One region of the Streptomyces sp. NPDC055400 genome, then DNA from elsewhere that is predicted to be linked to it. Evidence: riboswitches for the same ligand, from Rfam matches in the RefSeq annotation. Region 1 holds a riboswitch; each other region holds the start of a gene.
The links. A riboswitch is a leader RNA that binds a small molecule or an ion and turns the genes downstream of it on or off. The one in region 1 is predicted to bind cyclic di-AMP.
Positions count from the first base shown of each region.

Region 2: another riboswitch for cyclic di-AMP. It lies ahead of ACWIGU_RS22170 (NlpC/P60 family protein); the one in region 1 lies ahead of ACWIGU_RS01380 (M23 family metallopeptidase).
Region 3: another riboswitch for cyclic di-AMP. It lies ahead of ACWIGU_RS33480 (M23 family metallopeptidase); the one in region 1 lies ahead of ACWIGU_RS01380 (M23 family metallopeptidase).

Region 1 is NZ_JBSHLM010000001.1:322,901-328,058, reverse strand. Features, by position in the region: gene ACWIGU_RS01385 (tyrosine-protein phosphatase) at 1-121, opposite strand, end outside; cyclic di-AMP (ydaO/yuaA leader) riboswitch at 530-710, shown strand; gene ACWIGU_RS01380 (M23 family metallopeptidase) at 715-1,521, shown strand; gene ACWIGU_RS01375 (SGNH/GDSL hydrolase family protein) at 1,726-2,517, shown strand; gene ACWIGU_RS01370 (TetR/AcrR family transcriptional regulator) at 2,626-3,261, opposite strand; gene ACWIGU_RS01365 (APC family permease) at 3,454-5,031, shown strand.
Region 2 is NZ_JBSHLM010000008.1:161,012-166,169, reverse strand. Features, by position in the region: gene ACWIGU_RS22190 (hypothetical protein) at 1-61, shown strand, start outside; gene ACWIGU_RS22185 (NlpC/P60 family protein) at 45-1,115, opposite strand; gene ACWIGU_RS22180 (hypothetical protein) at 1,408-1,761, shown strand; gene ACWIGU_RS22175 (tellurite resistance/C4-dicarboxylate transporter family protein) at 1,787-2,734, opposite strand; gene ACWIGU_RS22170 (NlpC/P60 family protein) at 2,762-3,925, opposite strand; cyclic di-AMP (ydaO/yuaA leader) riboswitch at 3,934-4,082, opposite strand; gene pcrA (DNA helicase PcrA) at 4,351-5,158, shown strand, end outside.
Region 3 is NZ_JBSHLM010000015.1:123,082-128,239, reverse strand. Features, by position in the region: gene ACWIGU_RS33480 (M23 family metallopeptidase) at 204-992, opposite strand; cyclic di-AMP (ydaO/yuaA leader) riboswitch at 1,006-1,161, opposite strand; gene ACWIGU_RS33475 (M16 family metallopeptidase) at 1,358-2,743, opposite strand; gene ACWIGU_RS33470 (M16 family metallopeptidase) at 2,740-4,149, opposite strand; gene ACWIGU_RS33465 (DNA gyrase/topoisomerase IV subunit A) at 4,391-5,158, shown strand, end outside.

The DNA of each region.
Region 1 (5,158 bases):
CGCTGCGGAACAGCACGCCCTGCTTGACTCGACGGCCGTCCACGGTCGGGAGACCACCCACGTCGCGGAAGTTGCGCACTCCGGCCAACTCGGGCTCGGTGGACGGGACCTGCTGCGTCACGGGGGCTCCTCCCGGTCGGCCGCGGCGCTGCTCGCCTGCGGGCGCCTTTGACGATACGACACGGCTGCCAGGGGCAACCATGTGAGAGGCGGCAGGTGATTGCATGCCAGATGCCCGAAATGAGGCGATACCTAACTAATTGCGTTCTACGAAATAACTGGCCCCGCAATGCGCCTATATGGTGACCAATGCGTGAGCAGGGTCATAGCCGTGACCGTACGTGGCGGCCGGGCCGAATGAGTTTCCAGTAGGTATCGCAGTCGCAAAGATCGTAAATAGACGGAGCGTGACGGCTTTTTCCGGAAAGGGCCATTTAAGGATCAAGAACCGGAATGCCCGGGGGGATTCGCGCCTTGTCCCCGCGCTCCCCGCTCGCTTACGTTCAGCGCAATCCGGACGGACCGCCTCATCCTGCCGCCGCCCGGAATCCGCACATCGATCCGTGCTCGGCAGGAGCGGGGGACCCAGGTAGACCGCCGTGTCCGGCACACCGGCCACGGCTCGGGGTGAAGCCGTGCCCGAAAGGGGTGCGGCCGGGCAGCTCCAGCCCGAACCCGACAGCTCACCTCGCAGGCGACGGAGAGGAACCCCCCATGCCCGCGAAGGGTAAGCACCGCCGTCCCAAGTCCCAGCGCTTCGCGCGCTCGATCGCCGTCGCCGCAACGGGCGGCGTCGCGCTCGCGCTGCCGCTGATGGGTGCCGCCGACGCCCACCCCGCGACCCCCGCGGCCGCCCACTCGGTCGCGCAGGCCGTCGCCGCTCCCGCCGCGGCCAAGACCTACGTCGTGAAGGCCGGGGACACCCTTTCGAAGATCGCCGACGAGCAGAACGTCAGCGGCGGCTGGAAGAAGCTCTACTCCGGCAACCGCTCGGTCATCGGTGGCGACCCGTCCGTGATCCGCCCGGGCCTGAAGCTGACGATCGGCCAGAAGGCCGCGGCCCCCGCCACCCAGGCCGCCGCGCCCAAGGCCGCGGCGGCGACCACCACGGGTTCCGGCTACGTGCTGCCCGTCCAGGGCGCCTCCATCGGCACGGCGTACAAGACCGCGGGCGCCATGTGGTCCAGCGGTTACCACACCGGTGTCGACTTCGTGATCCCGACGGGCACCCCGCTCAAGGCCATCGCCGCGGGCACGGTCGTGTCGGCCGGCCTCGACGGCGCGTACGGCAATGAGGTCGTCATCCAGCACGCCGACGGCAAGTACTCGCAGTACGCCCACATGTCGTCCCTCTCCGTCTCGTCCGGGCAGACCGTGACCGAGGGCCAGCAGATAGGCCTCTCCGGCGCGACCGGCAATGTCACGGGTCCGCACCTGCACTTCGAGATCCGCAGCACCCCGAGCTACGGCTCGGACATGGACCCGGTCGCGTACCTCCGTGCGCACGGGGTCTCTCTCTGACCTCGATGGCGTGACGTCGCTCTGTCCCTGACGGTGTGACGTGAAGGGGCGGGTCCGGTTCCGGGCCCGCCCCTTCGTCGTATCCTCCGCCGCGTCCCGTCGTATTCCTGAAATCGCGAAACTGACCGGGTGGGCTATATCACCACCCGTCAACCCCTTCCTACGGTCGCGTAGGTCACATCGCAGGGTGAAAGATGTGTGGTCGTGGCAAACGAATCGAGATCACTCAGCGGCGGCACGATTCGGTCCTACGCGGCGGTGGGGGACAGCTTCACCGAAGGCGTCGGGGACCCCGGTCCCGACGGGGCCTTCGTGGGCTGGGCCGACCGTCTCGCCGTCCTCCTGGACGACCGGACCCCCGAGCACTCCTTCCGGTACGCGAACCTCGCCGTGCGCGGCAAGCTCCTCGACCAGATCGTGGAGGACCAGCTCCCGCGAGCCGTCGAACTCGCCCCGGACCTGGTGACCTTCGCCGCCGGCGGCAACGACATCATCCGTCCCGGCACCGACCCCGACGACGTCGCGGAGCGCTTCGAGAAGGCCGTGGCCCGGCTGACCTCCGCCGTCGGCACGGTCATGGTGACCACCGGCTTCGACACCCGGGACGTCCCGGTCCTCAAGCATCTGCGCGGCAAGATAGCGACGTACAACGGGCATGTGCGCGCGGTCGCCGACCGCTACGGCTGCCCGGTGCTCGACCTGTGGTCCCTCAAGACCGTCCAGGACCGCCGTGCCTGGGACGACGACCGGCTGCACCTCTCGCCCGAGGGTCATACGCGGGTCGCGCTGCGGGCGGGGCAGGCGCTCGGCGTCGAGGTGCCGGCGGACCCGGACCAGCCGTGGCCGGCGCAGCCGCCGCGCGGCACGCTGGAGGTCCGGCGCGACGACATCCACTGGGCGCGGGAGTTCCTGGTGCCGTGGATCGGCCGACGGCTGCGGGGCGAGTCGTCCGGGGATCATGTGGCGGCGAAGCGGCCGGACTTGCTGCCGCTCTGACGGGAACGGCGCGCGTCATGGGGGAGCTTGCCCTTGAGGGCGGCTCCCCCACGCCATTTCTCCGGGGGCCACCCCGGGCTCCCTGGGGAGCCCGACGTCGCGCCGCCGTCAGCCCGACGTCGTAGCCGTAGCCGTCGCCGTCAGGTCCGCCCGCTCAAGTCCCAGTTCCCGGGCCAGCGCGTCGTCGACCCACTCCTGCATGCGGGCCCGCGAGACCGTCCCCGTGTACGCGGTCATCTGCACCGCGAGCCCGTCGAGGAGCGCCGTCAGGCGCAGCGCGGCGCCCGCCGGATCCGGGCAGCGGAACTCGCCCGCCGCCACGCCCTGCGTGACGACCTCGGTGAGCGCCGCCTTCCACTGCCTGTCCAGGTCGCGGGTGACCTCCCGCAGCGCGGGCTCGCGCAGCGCCGCGGACCAGCCCTCGATCCACAGCCGCCACCCCTTGGCCTGCCCGGTCGGCGCATACCAGCGCACGGCCGAGCGCAGCCGGCGCAGCGCCGTCGTGCGCTTGCCGAGCAGCTTGCGCAGATGCGCCAGGTCACCCTCCGCGGCGTGCGCGAACGCGGCCGCGACGAGCTTTTCCTTCGTCGAGAAGTGGTACAGAACCAGCGCGTTGCTCACCCCGAGCGCTGCGGCGACGTCGGCGATGCGCACGGCTGCCACGCCCCGCGCCTCGATCTGCTCGATGGCGGCCCGCAGCAACTCTTCGCGCCGCTCGGCCACGCTCAACCGCACTCTTGCCACGCGGTAACCCTACACACGGCCACCGGCGTCGGGTGCCGGGCGGCGAACCCGGTGCGAACGCCTCGTGCACGACTCTTGACAGTGCCCAGTGGTGCCCGTCACAGTCTCGCTTACTGACTGGCCGTTCAGTCAATAGGCCGTCTCAAGAACAACTGTCACGCCCGTGCCCAGCCGTGCAGCAGGAGTTTCCCCGTGACCCAAGCGCCGCCGATACCACCGACCGAGCCGTCCGCCACGGGCGCGCCCGACCTGCCTGACCTGCCTGACCTGTCGGAGGGGTGGGGTGAACAGCGCTCCAGGCTCAAGAAGGACCTGCGCAGGCTGGACGTGCTGTTCTTCCTGATCTGCACCCTGGTCGGCCTCGACACGATCGGCTCCGTGGCCGCGCAGGGGCCTCAGGGCCTGACCTGGATGGCGATCCTCGCCCTCGTGTTCTTCCTCCCCTACGGGCTGCTCGTGGCCGAACTCGGCTCGGCCTTTCCCGTGCAGGGCGGCCCCTACGTGTGGACGCGGCTGGCGTTCGGGCGGCTCGTCGCCGGTGTGAACCAGCTCCTGTACTGGATCTCCAACCCCGTCTGGGTGGGCGGCAGTCTGTGCATCATCGCGCTCACCACGTGGGAGGAGTTCTTCACCCCGTTGCCGGGATTGTGGAAGTACGCGGCCGGCCTCGTCTTCATCTGGGGCGGCGCCCTGGCCGTCGTACAGTCCGTGCGGATCGGCAAGTGGGTGCCCATCGCGGGCGCCGTCGCCCGGATCGTGCTCCTCGGGTTCTTCCTGGTCTCCGTGGTGGTGTTCGCCGTCCAGCACGGGGTGCACGCGCTGCCCGCGGGGGAGTTCGTCCCGACGTACGCCGGTTTCGTGGCGCTGGTCCCGGTCCTGATCTTCAACTACGTCGGATTCGAACTGCCCAGCTCCGCGGCCGAGGAGATGACGAACCCGCGGCGCGACATCCCCCTGTCGATCCTGCGCTCCGGCTTCGCGGCCGTCCTGCTCTACGGCGGCCCGATCCTCGGCATCCTCTTTGTGCTGCCCAGCCAGGAGATCGGCAGCCTCGGCGGTTTCATCGACGCCTGCAAGGCCGTGTTCACGGTCTACGGCGGTTCGATCGCGGCCGACGGCACGGTCACGCTCACGGGTCTCGGCTCCGTGTTCGGCGGGGTCGCTGCGGCGGGCCTGATCATCGGGCTGCTCACCTCGGGCGTCACCTGGGCCATGGGCGCCCACCGCGCGCAGGCCGTCGCCTGCGCGGACGGCGCGGGTCCGGCGTGGCTCGGCCGCATCTCCGAGAAGCACGGGACGCCGGTGCGGGTGAACCTGCTCTCCGCGGTGCTCGGCTCGATCCTCTTCGTGGTCGCCCTCAACCTCACGGGCGGTAACGGCGAGAAGTACTTCGCGGCCGGCCTCGGCCTGACGATCTGCACCACCTTCATCTCGTACGTCATCACGTTCCCCAGCCTCGCCGTGCTGCGCCGCAAGTACCCGGACACGCCACGCCCGTACGCCGTCCCGGGCGGACGCGTGGGCGCGTGGGTCGTGAGCGTCCTCGCCACCGGGTTCGTGGCGTTCACCGTGATCGTGCTGATCTGGCCGGGCTTCGGGGTCGGCTGGTTCGGCTCGGCGGGCAGTGCGGCGGACTCGCTGCCTGAGTCGTTCGCCGGTGAGCGCGCCCAGTACACACTGAGTCAGGTGCTGCCCCTGCTGCTCTTCGTCGGCATCGGGCTCGTCTTCTACGCGATGGGGGCGAGGACGCGCCGGCGCGTGGGCGAGTAGCGCGCTCGCGCGCAAGGGAGGGCCTTCCCCGTGGCGGGGAGGGCCCTCCGGCGTGTCGGATCCCGACGAACTGTGCGCGGCCGGGTGCGGCGCGACAATTCCCCGCAGGGAATGGCCCGTTGGCGCC
Region 2 (5,158 bases), on a different contig from region 1:
CGCGTACGCCCACATGGCGCGCGAGCACCGGAACGGCACTCTCGTCACGCCACCCGCGTAGCCCCCGCGAACGGCATCTCGTCGATCGGGGCGATGCGGACGGGAGCGCTCGGGTTCGGGGCGTGGATCATCTTGCCGTTGCCGATGTAGAGGCCCACGTGGCTGATGCCCGAGTAGAAGAACACCAGGTCACCCGGCTGCAGTTGGGAGCGTGGGATGCGAGGGCCCGCGTTGATCTGGGAGTACGTGGTGCGCGGCAGGGAGATGCCCGCCGAGCGGTACGCGGCCTGGGTGAGGCCGGAGCAGTCGAAGGCGTTCGGGCCCGTGGCGCCCCACACATAGGGACTGCCGAGGGCGCTGTAGGCGTAGGAGATGGCCGCCGCCGTGCGGGAGTCCGGGGCCTTGGGAAGGGCGCCGGACGGCACCTCGCGGGAGGAGTCCGAGCGGGAGGCGCGGCCGGCCGCGCCGCTGTCGCCGGCGCCTGCTCCGACGCCGGCGCGCTCGGCCGCCGGTAACTGGTCGAGCAGACGCTTCGCCTCGGCCAGCTTCCCGGTGACCGTCTTCTTCTGCTTCTTCAGCTCTCCCTGCCGCTCGCGCAGCTCGGCGAGCCGGCCGTCGGCCTCGGAGCGCAGCTGGTCGATCTGCCGGAGTTCGCGCTGGACGCGCCCGACCGCGGAGGCCTGCCGGGTGCCGAGCCGGTCGGCGAGCGCCGCGTTGTCGAGGTACTGGGCGGGGTCGGAGGACAGGACGAGCTGGACCGCCGGGTCGAGGGCGCCGGTGCGGTACTGCGCGGCGGCGGCCGAACCGAGCGCCTCGCGCTGGGTGTTGAGCCGGTCCGTCCTGCGGGCCGCCTCGTCCCGCAGGGAGCCGAGCTTCTTCTCGGCCTTGTCCGCCTTCTCCTTGGCGCCGTTGTACTTCTCGGTGGCCTTCTCGGCCTCCTGGTAGAGCTGGTCGACCTTCGCCTTCACCTGGCTCGGGGTGAGCCGGGGCTCCGCGTGCGCCGCGCCGTCCAGGGCGGTGGCGGTCGCCGCGGAGGCGAGAGCGAGGGTCGCCGCGGTGCGGGCCGTGGGGCCGGTGAGCGAGCGCTGTCGGGGCTTGCGGTGCGCTGCCGACACGAGGGGCACGTCCTTCCGGTACGTACTGCTTACGCGTCCGGCGGCGGCCGCACAGGGGAAGCGGGCCGCCGCCGGACCTTTCTCGGCGGTAGGTGCCCGACTGCCGCCCCTGAGCGGGGCGGGGGTGGGGAGCCGGTCACCTGAGGAAGGACGCTAAACCTGGCCGTCACGGGTTGGTGATGGATTGTCCCCAACTGGTCCTTGTGTTCCGGGTGTGACCGTATGTGACCGGCACGGGACCGGTGCGGGCCGGTTCATGGAGGCAGTGAGGCCCCGGCTAGGCTCGCCGGTCATGGACGTACTCATCCACCTCTTCGTCGGCCTGCACATCATCGGCATCGCCTCGCTCCTCGGTGGGTTCCTCACCCAGATGAAGGCGATGGGCAAGGGAACGGCCCGGTTCGTCCCGGCGATGCTGCACGGCGCGCTGACCATGCTGGTCACGGGCGTCGTCCTGGTGGGCCTGAACCAGGCGGACGGCAACACCGTCAACAACATCAAGATCGGCGTGAAGCTCGCGCTGCTGATCGTGATCCTCGGCCTCGTGTACGTGAAGCGGGACGACGAGAAGGTGGACAAGGGGCTGTTCGGCCTCGTCGGCCTCCTGACCACCGCGAACATCTTCATCGCGGTCCTCTGGACCTGAGCCGTCACCGTCCTCGGGATCCGGGTCAGGCGGGTGTCCGGGACCTGAACGTCCCGAACAGGGCGGCGAGCCACGCGGCCACCGCGATCCACACCAGTACCTGCCCCGGCCCCTTGAGCCAGGGCACATCGGCGGCGGCGCTCACCGACAGTGCCGCCGCCGCTGTCATTCCCATCGGGAAGACCGTCGACCAGCGCCGCACGTCGTAACGCGGCCTGGGCCACCGCACCTCCGCCAGTGCCAGCACGACGTAGCAGGCCACATCGAGCGCGAGCAGCAGGAAGCTCATGGTGCGCAGGACGTCCGTGTCGTCCCTGTTCCACAGACCCGTCGCGACGAGCTTGGACGCGGCGAGTGCGGAGATGGCGAGCGCGCCGCCCGCGACCCAGTGGTCCCCGGCGCCGGAGGCCACCTCGCGCAGGTCGAAGTGGAGCAGCGCGAGGCAGTACAGGATGATCCCGCCCCAGAAGAGCACCATCCCGGTGAACGCGAGCCAGTGCGCGCCGACCGCGGGCGCGAGCGTCGCCGCCAGGACGACGAGGCCCTGCGTCGCGACACAGCCGAGGAACACGGCCCCCGGCATCCGCGGCTTCCAGTGCCGTACGACGTTGATCAGGAGCACCGGCCAGACGAGCGCGGACAGGGCGAGGAGCGCCTCGGCCAGGGTCTGCCAGCCGAACATGGAGATCCGGGTGCCGAGGACGGTCGTCGCCGCGACCGCCGTGAGCGCGGGCGGGGTGTCCGCCTCGGACTCCCAGCGGTCGCGCTCCCGCATCAGCCGCTTGGTGAAGTCCGCCGCCAGGACGAGCCAGAGGGCGGCGGCGAGCACCAGCATGATGCCGCTCAGCACCGAGTGACCGGTCAGTCGCAGGCCGACCGAGATGATGCCGGTGGCCATGACGGCGGCGCCGGCGGCCGGGGGGAGCTGGGACCACGTGGGTCCGGGGCGTGGGGTTGCGTTCGGGCCGCGCACCGCCCGAACGTAACCCCACGAAGGCGGTCAGGCCGGGCGCACCACGCTGTGGATCGGCATGTAGTAGATCGACTCGACGCGGACGTTCGCGCCCGGCTTCGGCGCGTGGATCATCTTGCCGTCGCCTATGTAGATGCCGACGTGGCTGATGTCGTCGTAGAAGAAGACCAGGTCGCCGGGCTGGGCGTTGGCCGTGGTGACGGTCGTTCCGACCTTGACCTGGTCCCAGGTCGTGCGCGGCAGCGAGATGCCGGCCGCCTTCCACGCGGCCTGCGTGAGGCCCGAGCAGTCGTACGAGTCCGGGCCCGTGGCGCCCCACACGTACGGCTTGCCCATCTGGGCCTCGGCGAAGTCGATGACCTTCGCGGCCTTGGTGGCGTAACCGCTGCTGGTGCTCCCGGAGCTCGTACCCGTCCCCGAACCGGTGCCGGTGTCCGGGTTCTCCTTCTGGCTCGCCTCCTCGGCCGCCTTGCGCTTGGCCTCCGCCTCGGCCTGCTGACGCGCCAGCTCCTCCGCCTTCTTCCTGGCGGCCTCCTGCTTCCTCTTCTCGATCGCCGCGAGCCGCGCCTTCTCCTCGGCGGTCAGCTTCGACAGGAGTTCGCGGGCGTCACCGAGCTTCTGCTGGACGTCCCTCTTCGTGCTCTTGAGCGTGGCCTGCGAAGTGGTCAGCGTCTCCAGGCTCTTGGTCGCCTCCGTGCGCTTCTTCGTGGTGGCGGCCTGCTCGGTCTGGTAGTCGTCGACGGCCTTCTTCTGGCGGCTCGTGAGCCGGCTCATCAGCTGGTCCTGGTCGAAGTAGTCCTGCGCGTCGTCGGCGAGGAGCAGCGTCGCGGTGTCGGAGACGGCGCCCGTGCGGTACTGGGCCGCGGCGAAGGTGCCGAGCTCCTGGCGGGCCTTGTTGAGCTTCTCGGTGCGCTGCGCGACGTCGTCGAGCAGGTCGCCGACGCGCTTCTGCTGCTTGGTGGTGCGCTCCTTGGCCGCGTTGTACTTCTCCGTGGCCACGCCCGCCTGGTGGTAGAGGGTGTCGACCTTCTTCTGGACCTCTTCCAGGCTCGGCTTCGGCGGCGCGGAGGGGGCGGCGGTCGCGGTCTGCGAGAGGAGGGCGATGGAGGTGAGGGCCGCCGTGGTGATGCCGACGACGGGGGCGGTGCGGGGGCCGGGTGTTCTGGTGCGCGGCTTGCGGTGCGACGCCAAGGGTCGCGTCTCCTTCCCATGACCGCCTACCGGGTTAGCTGTCGGGTTCGGGCGGAGGTTCGGAAGGCTGCCCTACGGCCGTGCCCTGACGGGTCGTCGGCCGATTCACCCCAAGGTCGTGGGTCCCCGGTTCCATGCCTCTCGGCGTACTGAACTCAGCGGGGGCGACCCGCTCGCGGCGCGGTTGCCGGCGGGGGGACGGGCGGCCCGCGGAGCACGCTAGCCAACTCGTGTGGCTGCTGTGAAGGTTGATGTTCGATATGCCCGATACATTTTCGTGACCTTCGGCAATCTCGTTCGTGACCTCCGGTAACCCTTGCTGAGGGTGATTGCTGCACTACGAGAGGTGGCCGGGCCCGTGAAGTCGGGGGGAAGTTCCCGGGACGGCCGTGGGTGTCAGTGGGGCGGCCTAGACTCGTAGAGCGATGAGCAGCCTCTTTGACGACAGCTTCCTGGCGGACCTCACGGCTTCGAAGGCCAGTGAGGAGCATGCCCCGCCGCCGCCCGAGGACGACACGGCTCCGGAGCACGTTCCGGACGACCTGTTCGACGGGAAGTTCGACGTGCCCCCGGCCAGGGACGAGTACTACCGGGACGGCGCCCCACGCCCGGCGCTCGACCCGGCGGCGCTCCTCGACGGGCTGAACGAGAACCAGAAGGCGGCCGTCGTCCACGGCGGCTCCCCGCTGCTCATCGTGGCGGGCGCGGGGTCCGGCAAGACCCGCGTGCTCACGCACCGCATCGCGTACCTCCTCGGCGAGCGCGGTGTGCACCCCGGCCAGATCCTCGCGATCACGTTCACGAACAAGGCCGCGGGAGAGATGAAGGAGCGCGTCGAGTCCCTCGTCGGCCCGCGGGCGAACGCGATGTGGGTGTCGACGTTCCACAGCGCCTGCGTCCGCATCCTGCGCCGCGAGTCGAAGAAGCTCGGCTTCACGTCGTCGTTCTCGATCTACGACGCCGCCGACTCCAAGCGCCTCATGGCCCTGGTCTGCCGCGACCTCGACCTGGATCCGAAGAAGTTCCCGCCGAAGTCCTTCAGCGCCAAGATCTCGAACCTGAAGAACGAGCTGATCGACGAGGAAGACTTCGCAGCTCAGGCTGCCGACGGCTTCGAGAAGACCCTCGCCCAGGCCTACGCGATGTACCAGTCCCGCCTCCGCGAGGCGAACGCGCTGGACTTCGACGACCTGATCATGACGACGGTGCACCTCCTGCGCGCCTTCCCGGACG
Region 3 (5,158 bases), on a different contig from region 1:
TTGACGTCTTGTTCAGCTCGCCTGTCCAGCGACTCTATTCCAGCGGGCGCGAATTTCCGACGGCAGGCCGTAATCCATGGATATTTTTTGGACACCGGCGTCAGGAACAGGCGGGCGGGGAACAAGCGGGTCCGGGAACGACGAATGCCCCGGCTCAGTGAACCGGGGCATTCGGTGCGTCTTCGCGAGGTACGCGGCGAAGGTCAGACGTTCACGCCGTGGGAGCGCAGGTACGCGACGGGGGCGATGTCCGAGCCGTACTCGGGGCTCGTGCGCGCCTCGAAGTGGAGGTGCGGGCCCGTGACGTTGCCGGTCGCTCCGGAGAGGCCTATCTGCTGCCCCGGGGTGACCGTCTGGCCGACGGAGACACCGATGGACGACAGGTGGCCGTACTGCGTGTACGTACCGTCGTTCATCTTGATGACGATGTTGTTGCCGTAGGCGCCGCCCCAGCCGGCCTCCACGACCGTGCCCGCGCCCACCGCGTGGACCGAGGTGCCACTGGCGGCGTGGAAGTCGATGCCGGTGTGGCTGCCGGAGGACCACAGGCCGCTGCCGGCCTTGTACGCGGTGGACACGTACGAGCCGGTGACCGGGATGACGAAGGCGTTCAGGCGCTTGCGCTCGGCCGCACGGGCGGCGCGCTCCTTGGCCTCGCGCTCGGCCTTGGCCTTGGCGGCGGCCTTGCGCCGGTCCTCTTCGGCCTTCTTCTTGGCCTCGGCCTCGGCCCTCTTCTTCGCGGCGGCCTCGTCGGCGGCCTGCTGCTGGGCGGCGGCCTGCGCGTCGATCTGCTCCGCGAGGGAGTCGCCGATGGAGATGGCCTTGGTCAGGCCGGTCTGCTCCACGGCCGCGTCGTCGGCGGCGAGGGCGGGGGCGGCGAGGCCTCCGACGACACCGGTCGTGGTGAGCGCGGCGACGCCGGCGACCTGCGCGGTGGTGCGCGTGAGACGGCTCGGGCGACGGTGCTTCCCGCTGGCACGGGTGAACGCCATGGGGTGGCTGATCCTTTCCTTCCTTCTCGCCTACCGGGTTAGCTGACGGGTTCGGAGCAGGAAGGTCTCCTACGGACCCCCTTCAGGGAAGGGCGTCCGATTCACCCCAGGGACGGTGGGTCCCCGGCTCCCCCGGCTCGCGCCTTGGGGGACTCGGCGATGACTGTCCGGTGCCACGGGCGCGGCGTACATCTGGCGGACAGCCGGACCGACGCTAAGCGGGGCAACTTTCAATCAACAAACGGAACCGGGCTTTTGTAGCGCATGCCACAGGGCAGACAGGCAACCACTGGTTCAATCCGGACAAACAAGGGCCCCGGTGGCCATCTCACCCACCGGGGCCCCTCGTTGCACGCCGGTCGCGGTCAGCCCGTGACGACGGTCACCTCTCCGATGCCGAGCGCCCTGACGGGCTCCTCGATCTGCGCGGCGTCACCGACGAGCACCGTCACGAGACGGTCCATCGGGAAGGCGTTCACGACCGCCGCGGTGGCCTCCACGGTGCCCGTCGCGGCGAGCCGCCGGTACACCTCCGCCTGGAAGTCGTCCGGCAGGTGCTGCTCGACCTGGTCGGCGAGCGTCCCCGCGACGGCCGCGGCGGTCTCGAACTTGAGCGGGGCGACGCCCACCAAGTTCTGTACGGCCACGTCCCGTTCGGCGTCGGTGAGGCCCTCCGCCGCGAGCGTGCGCAGCACCGTCCAGAGGTCCTCGAGCGCCGGACCCGTGTTCGGCGTGTCCACGGAGCCGCTGATGGCGAGCATCGCGGCGCCCGTCCCGTCCGGCGCCGAGCGCAGCACCTGGGCGAACGACCGCACGCCGTAGGTGTATCCCTTCTCCTCGCGCAGGACGCGGTCCAGGCGGGAGGTGAGGGTGCCGCCCAGGCAGTACGTGCCGAGCACCTGCGCCGGCCACACCCGGTCGTGCTTGTCCGCGCCGATGCGGCCGATCAGGATCTGCGTCTGCACCGCGCCCGGCCGGTCGACGATGACGACCCTGCCGGTGTCGTCGGCCGTCACGGGCGGTACGGGGCGCGGCTCGGCCGTGTTCCCCGTCCAGGCGCCCAGCGTGTCCGCGAGGAGGGCGTCGAGGTCGATGGCCGCGAGGTCGCCCACGACGACGGCGGTGGCCGTGGCGGGACGCACGTACCGGTCGTAGAAGGCACGTACGGCCGCCGCGTCGATGGCCGTGACGGTCTCCTCGGTGCCCTGGCGCGGGCGGGACATGCGCGCGGTGGCCGGGAAGAGCTGCTTCGAGAGCTCCTTGGCGGCGCGGCGGCCCGGGTTCGCCGTCTCGTGCGGGATCTCGTCGAGGCGGTTGCGCACGAGGCGTTCGATCTCGCTGTCCGCGAACGCGGGCGCCCTGAGGGCGTCGGCGAGCAGGCCGAGCGCTTTCGGAAGGCGGGAGACGGGGACCTCCAGGGAGACCCGTACGCCGGGGTGGTCGGCGTGCGCGTCGAGCGTCGCGCCGCAGCGCTCCAGCTCGGCGGCGAACTCCTCGGCTGCCAGCTTGTCGGTGCCCTCGGAGAACGCCCTCGCCATGATGGTGGCGACGCCGTCGAGCCCGGCGGGCTCGGCCTCCAGGGGCGCTGCGAGGTTGATCTCGACCGCGACGACCTGCTGGCCCGGGCGGTGGCAGCGCAGCACCGTCAGGCCGTTGTCGAGGGTGCCGCGCTCGGGCGCGGGGAAGGCCCACGGCCTGGCCGTGCCGGCCTGGGGCTGCGGGTGGAAGTCCATGGTCGCGAGCTCGGTCACTTGCCGGCCTCCTTGTCTGCGGCCTCGATGGCGTCTGCGGTCGCGCCGGCGGTGTCGTCTGCGGCCTCGTCCGTGAGGGACGCTTCGGCGGTCTCGTCGGCCTCTTCGGGGGCCGTGGGCTCGTAGACGAGCACCGCGCGGTTGTCGGGACGCAGGTGGGCCTTGGCCACCTCCTGGACCTCCTCGGCGGTGACGTCGAGGACGCGCTGGACGGCGGTCAGGGCGAGCTGCGGGTCGCCGAACAGGACGGCGAACCTGCACAGTTCGTCGGCGCGGCCCGAGACCGTGCCGAGCCGGTCGAGCCACTCGCGCTCCAACTGGGCCTGGGCGCGTTCCATTTCCTCCGGGGTGGGCCCGTCGGCGGCGAACCGCGCGAGTTCCTCGTCGACGGCCTCCTCGATGACCGGGACCTCGACGTCGGCGGACGTCTTCACGTCCAGCCAGCCCACGGAGGGCGCCCCCGCGAGCCGCAGGAGGCCGAACCCGGCGGCGACGGCGGTCTGGTCGCGCCGTACGAGCCGGTTGTAGATCCGGGACGACTCGCCGCCGCCGAGGACCGTCAGGGCCAGGTCGGCCGCGTCGCACGCGCGCGTACCGTCCTGCGGCAGCCGGTAGGCGGCCATCAGCGCGCGGGCCGGGACCTCCTCCTCGATGACCTCGCGCACGCCCTCACCGATCAGGTCGGACAGGGCGCCGTCGCGCGGGGGCTGCTTGCCGTCGTGGCGCGGGATGGAGCCGAAGTACTTCTCGACCCAGGCCAGCGTCTGCGCGGGGTCGATGTCCCCGACGACCGAAAGCACGGCGTTGTTCGGCGCGTAGTACGTACGGAAGAACTTCCGCGCGTCCTCCAGGGTGGCCGCGTCCAGATCGGCCATGGAGCCGATGGGCGTGTGGTGGTACGGGTGGCCCTCCGGGTAGACGAGGGCGGTCAGCTTCTCGAACGCGGTCCCGTACGGAACGTTGTCGTAGCGCTGGCGGCGCTCGTTCTTGACGACGTCGCGCTGGTTCTCCATCGACTCCTCGTCGAGCGCGGCGAGGAGGGAGCCCATCCGGTCGGCCTCCAGCCAGAGCGCGAGCTCCAGCTGGTGGGTCGGCATGGTCTCGAAGTAGTTGGTGCGCTCGAAACTCGTCGTCCCGTTCAGCGAGCCGCCGGCGCCCTGCACCAGCTCGAAATGCCCGTTCCCGTGGACCTGCTTCGAGCCCTGGAACATCAGGTGCTCGAAGAGATGAGCCAGGCCCGTGCGGCCCTTGACCTCGTGGCGCGAGCCGACGTCGTACCAGAGGCAGACGGCTGCGACCGGGGTCAGGTGGTCCTCGGAGAGCACCACGCGCAGGCCGTTGGCGAGGCGGTGCTCGGTCGCTGTCAGGCCGCCGGAGCCGGCCTCGGCGGTGGCCGTGTGACCCATGGGCATGTACGTCCCTTCGATCGCTGAACTATCGCGGAAACTGCAGATGTGCTGCCAGTTCTGCCACTGTATGCAAGCGTTCTGACGCCTGGCGAAGTTCCCGCACTGGGTACGCCGAGAGCGAGCACCGAACGCCCTACGGACGGGTCGCGGTCGGCGTTGTCAGTGGGGCGGTCCACAATGGTGCGCGTCAGATTCTCGTACATGCCCCGGCAGCATCTGTGAAGGAGCCGCAGCAGCGATGGCCCGCCGCAGCACGAAGACCCCGCCTCCCGACGACTTCGAGGAGCGGATCCTCGACATCGACGTTGTCGACGAAATGCAGGGCTCCTTCCTCGAGTACGCGTACTCGGTGATCTACTCCCGGGCCCTGCCGGACGCCCGTGACGGCATGAAGCCCGTGCACCGGCGCATCGTCTACCAGATGAACGAGATGGGCCTGCGCCCCGACCGCGGCTACGTGAAGTGCGCCCGCGTCGTCGGCGAGGTCATGGGTAAGTTGCACCCGCACGGAGACGCGTCGATCTACGACGCCCTGGTGCGGCTCGCCCAGCCGTTCTCGATGCGCCTCCCCCTGGTCGACGGCCACGGCAACTTCGGCTCCCTGGGGAACGACGACCCGCCGGCCGCCATGCGGTACACCGAGTGCCGGATGGCCCCGGCGACGTCGCTGATGACGGAGTCGATCGACGAGAACACGGTCGACTTCGCGCCGAACTACGACGGCCAGGAGCAGGAGCCCGCCGTCCTGCCGGCCGCCTACCCGAACCTCCTGGTCAACGGCGCGTCCGGTATCGCCGTCGGTATGGCGACGAACATGCCGCCGCACAATCTCGGCGAGGTCATCGCCGCCGCGCGCCACCTGATCAGGCACCCGGGCGCCGATCTCGAGACGCTCATGAAGTTCGTCCCGGGCCCCGACCTGCCGACGGGCGGCCGGATCGTCGGCCTGTCCGGCATCAAGGACGCCTACGAGTCGGGCCGCGGCACCTTCAAGATCCGCGCCACG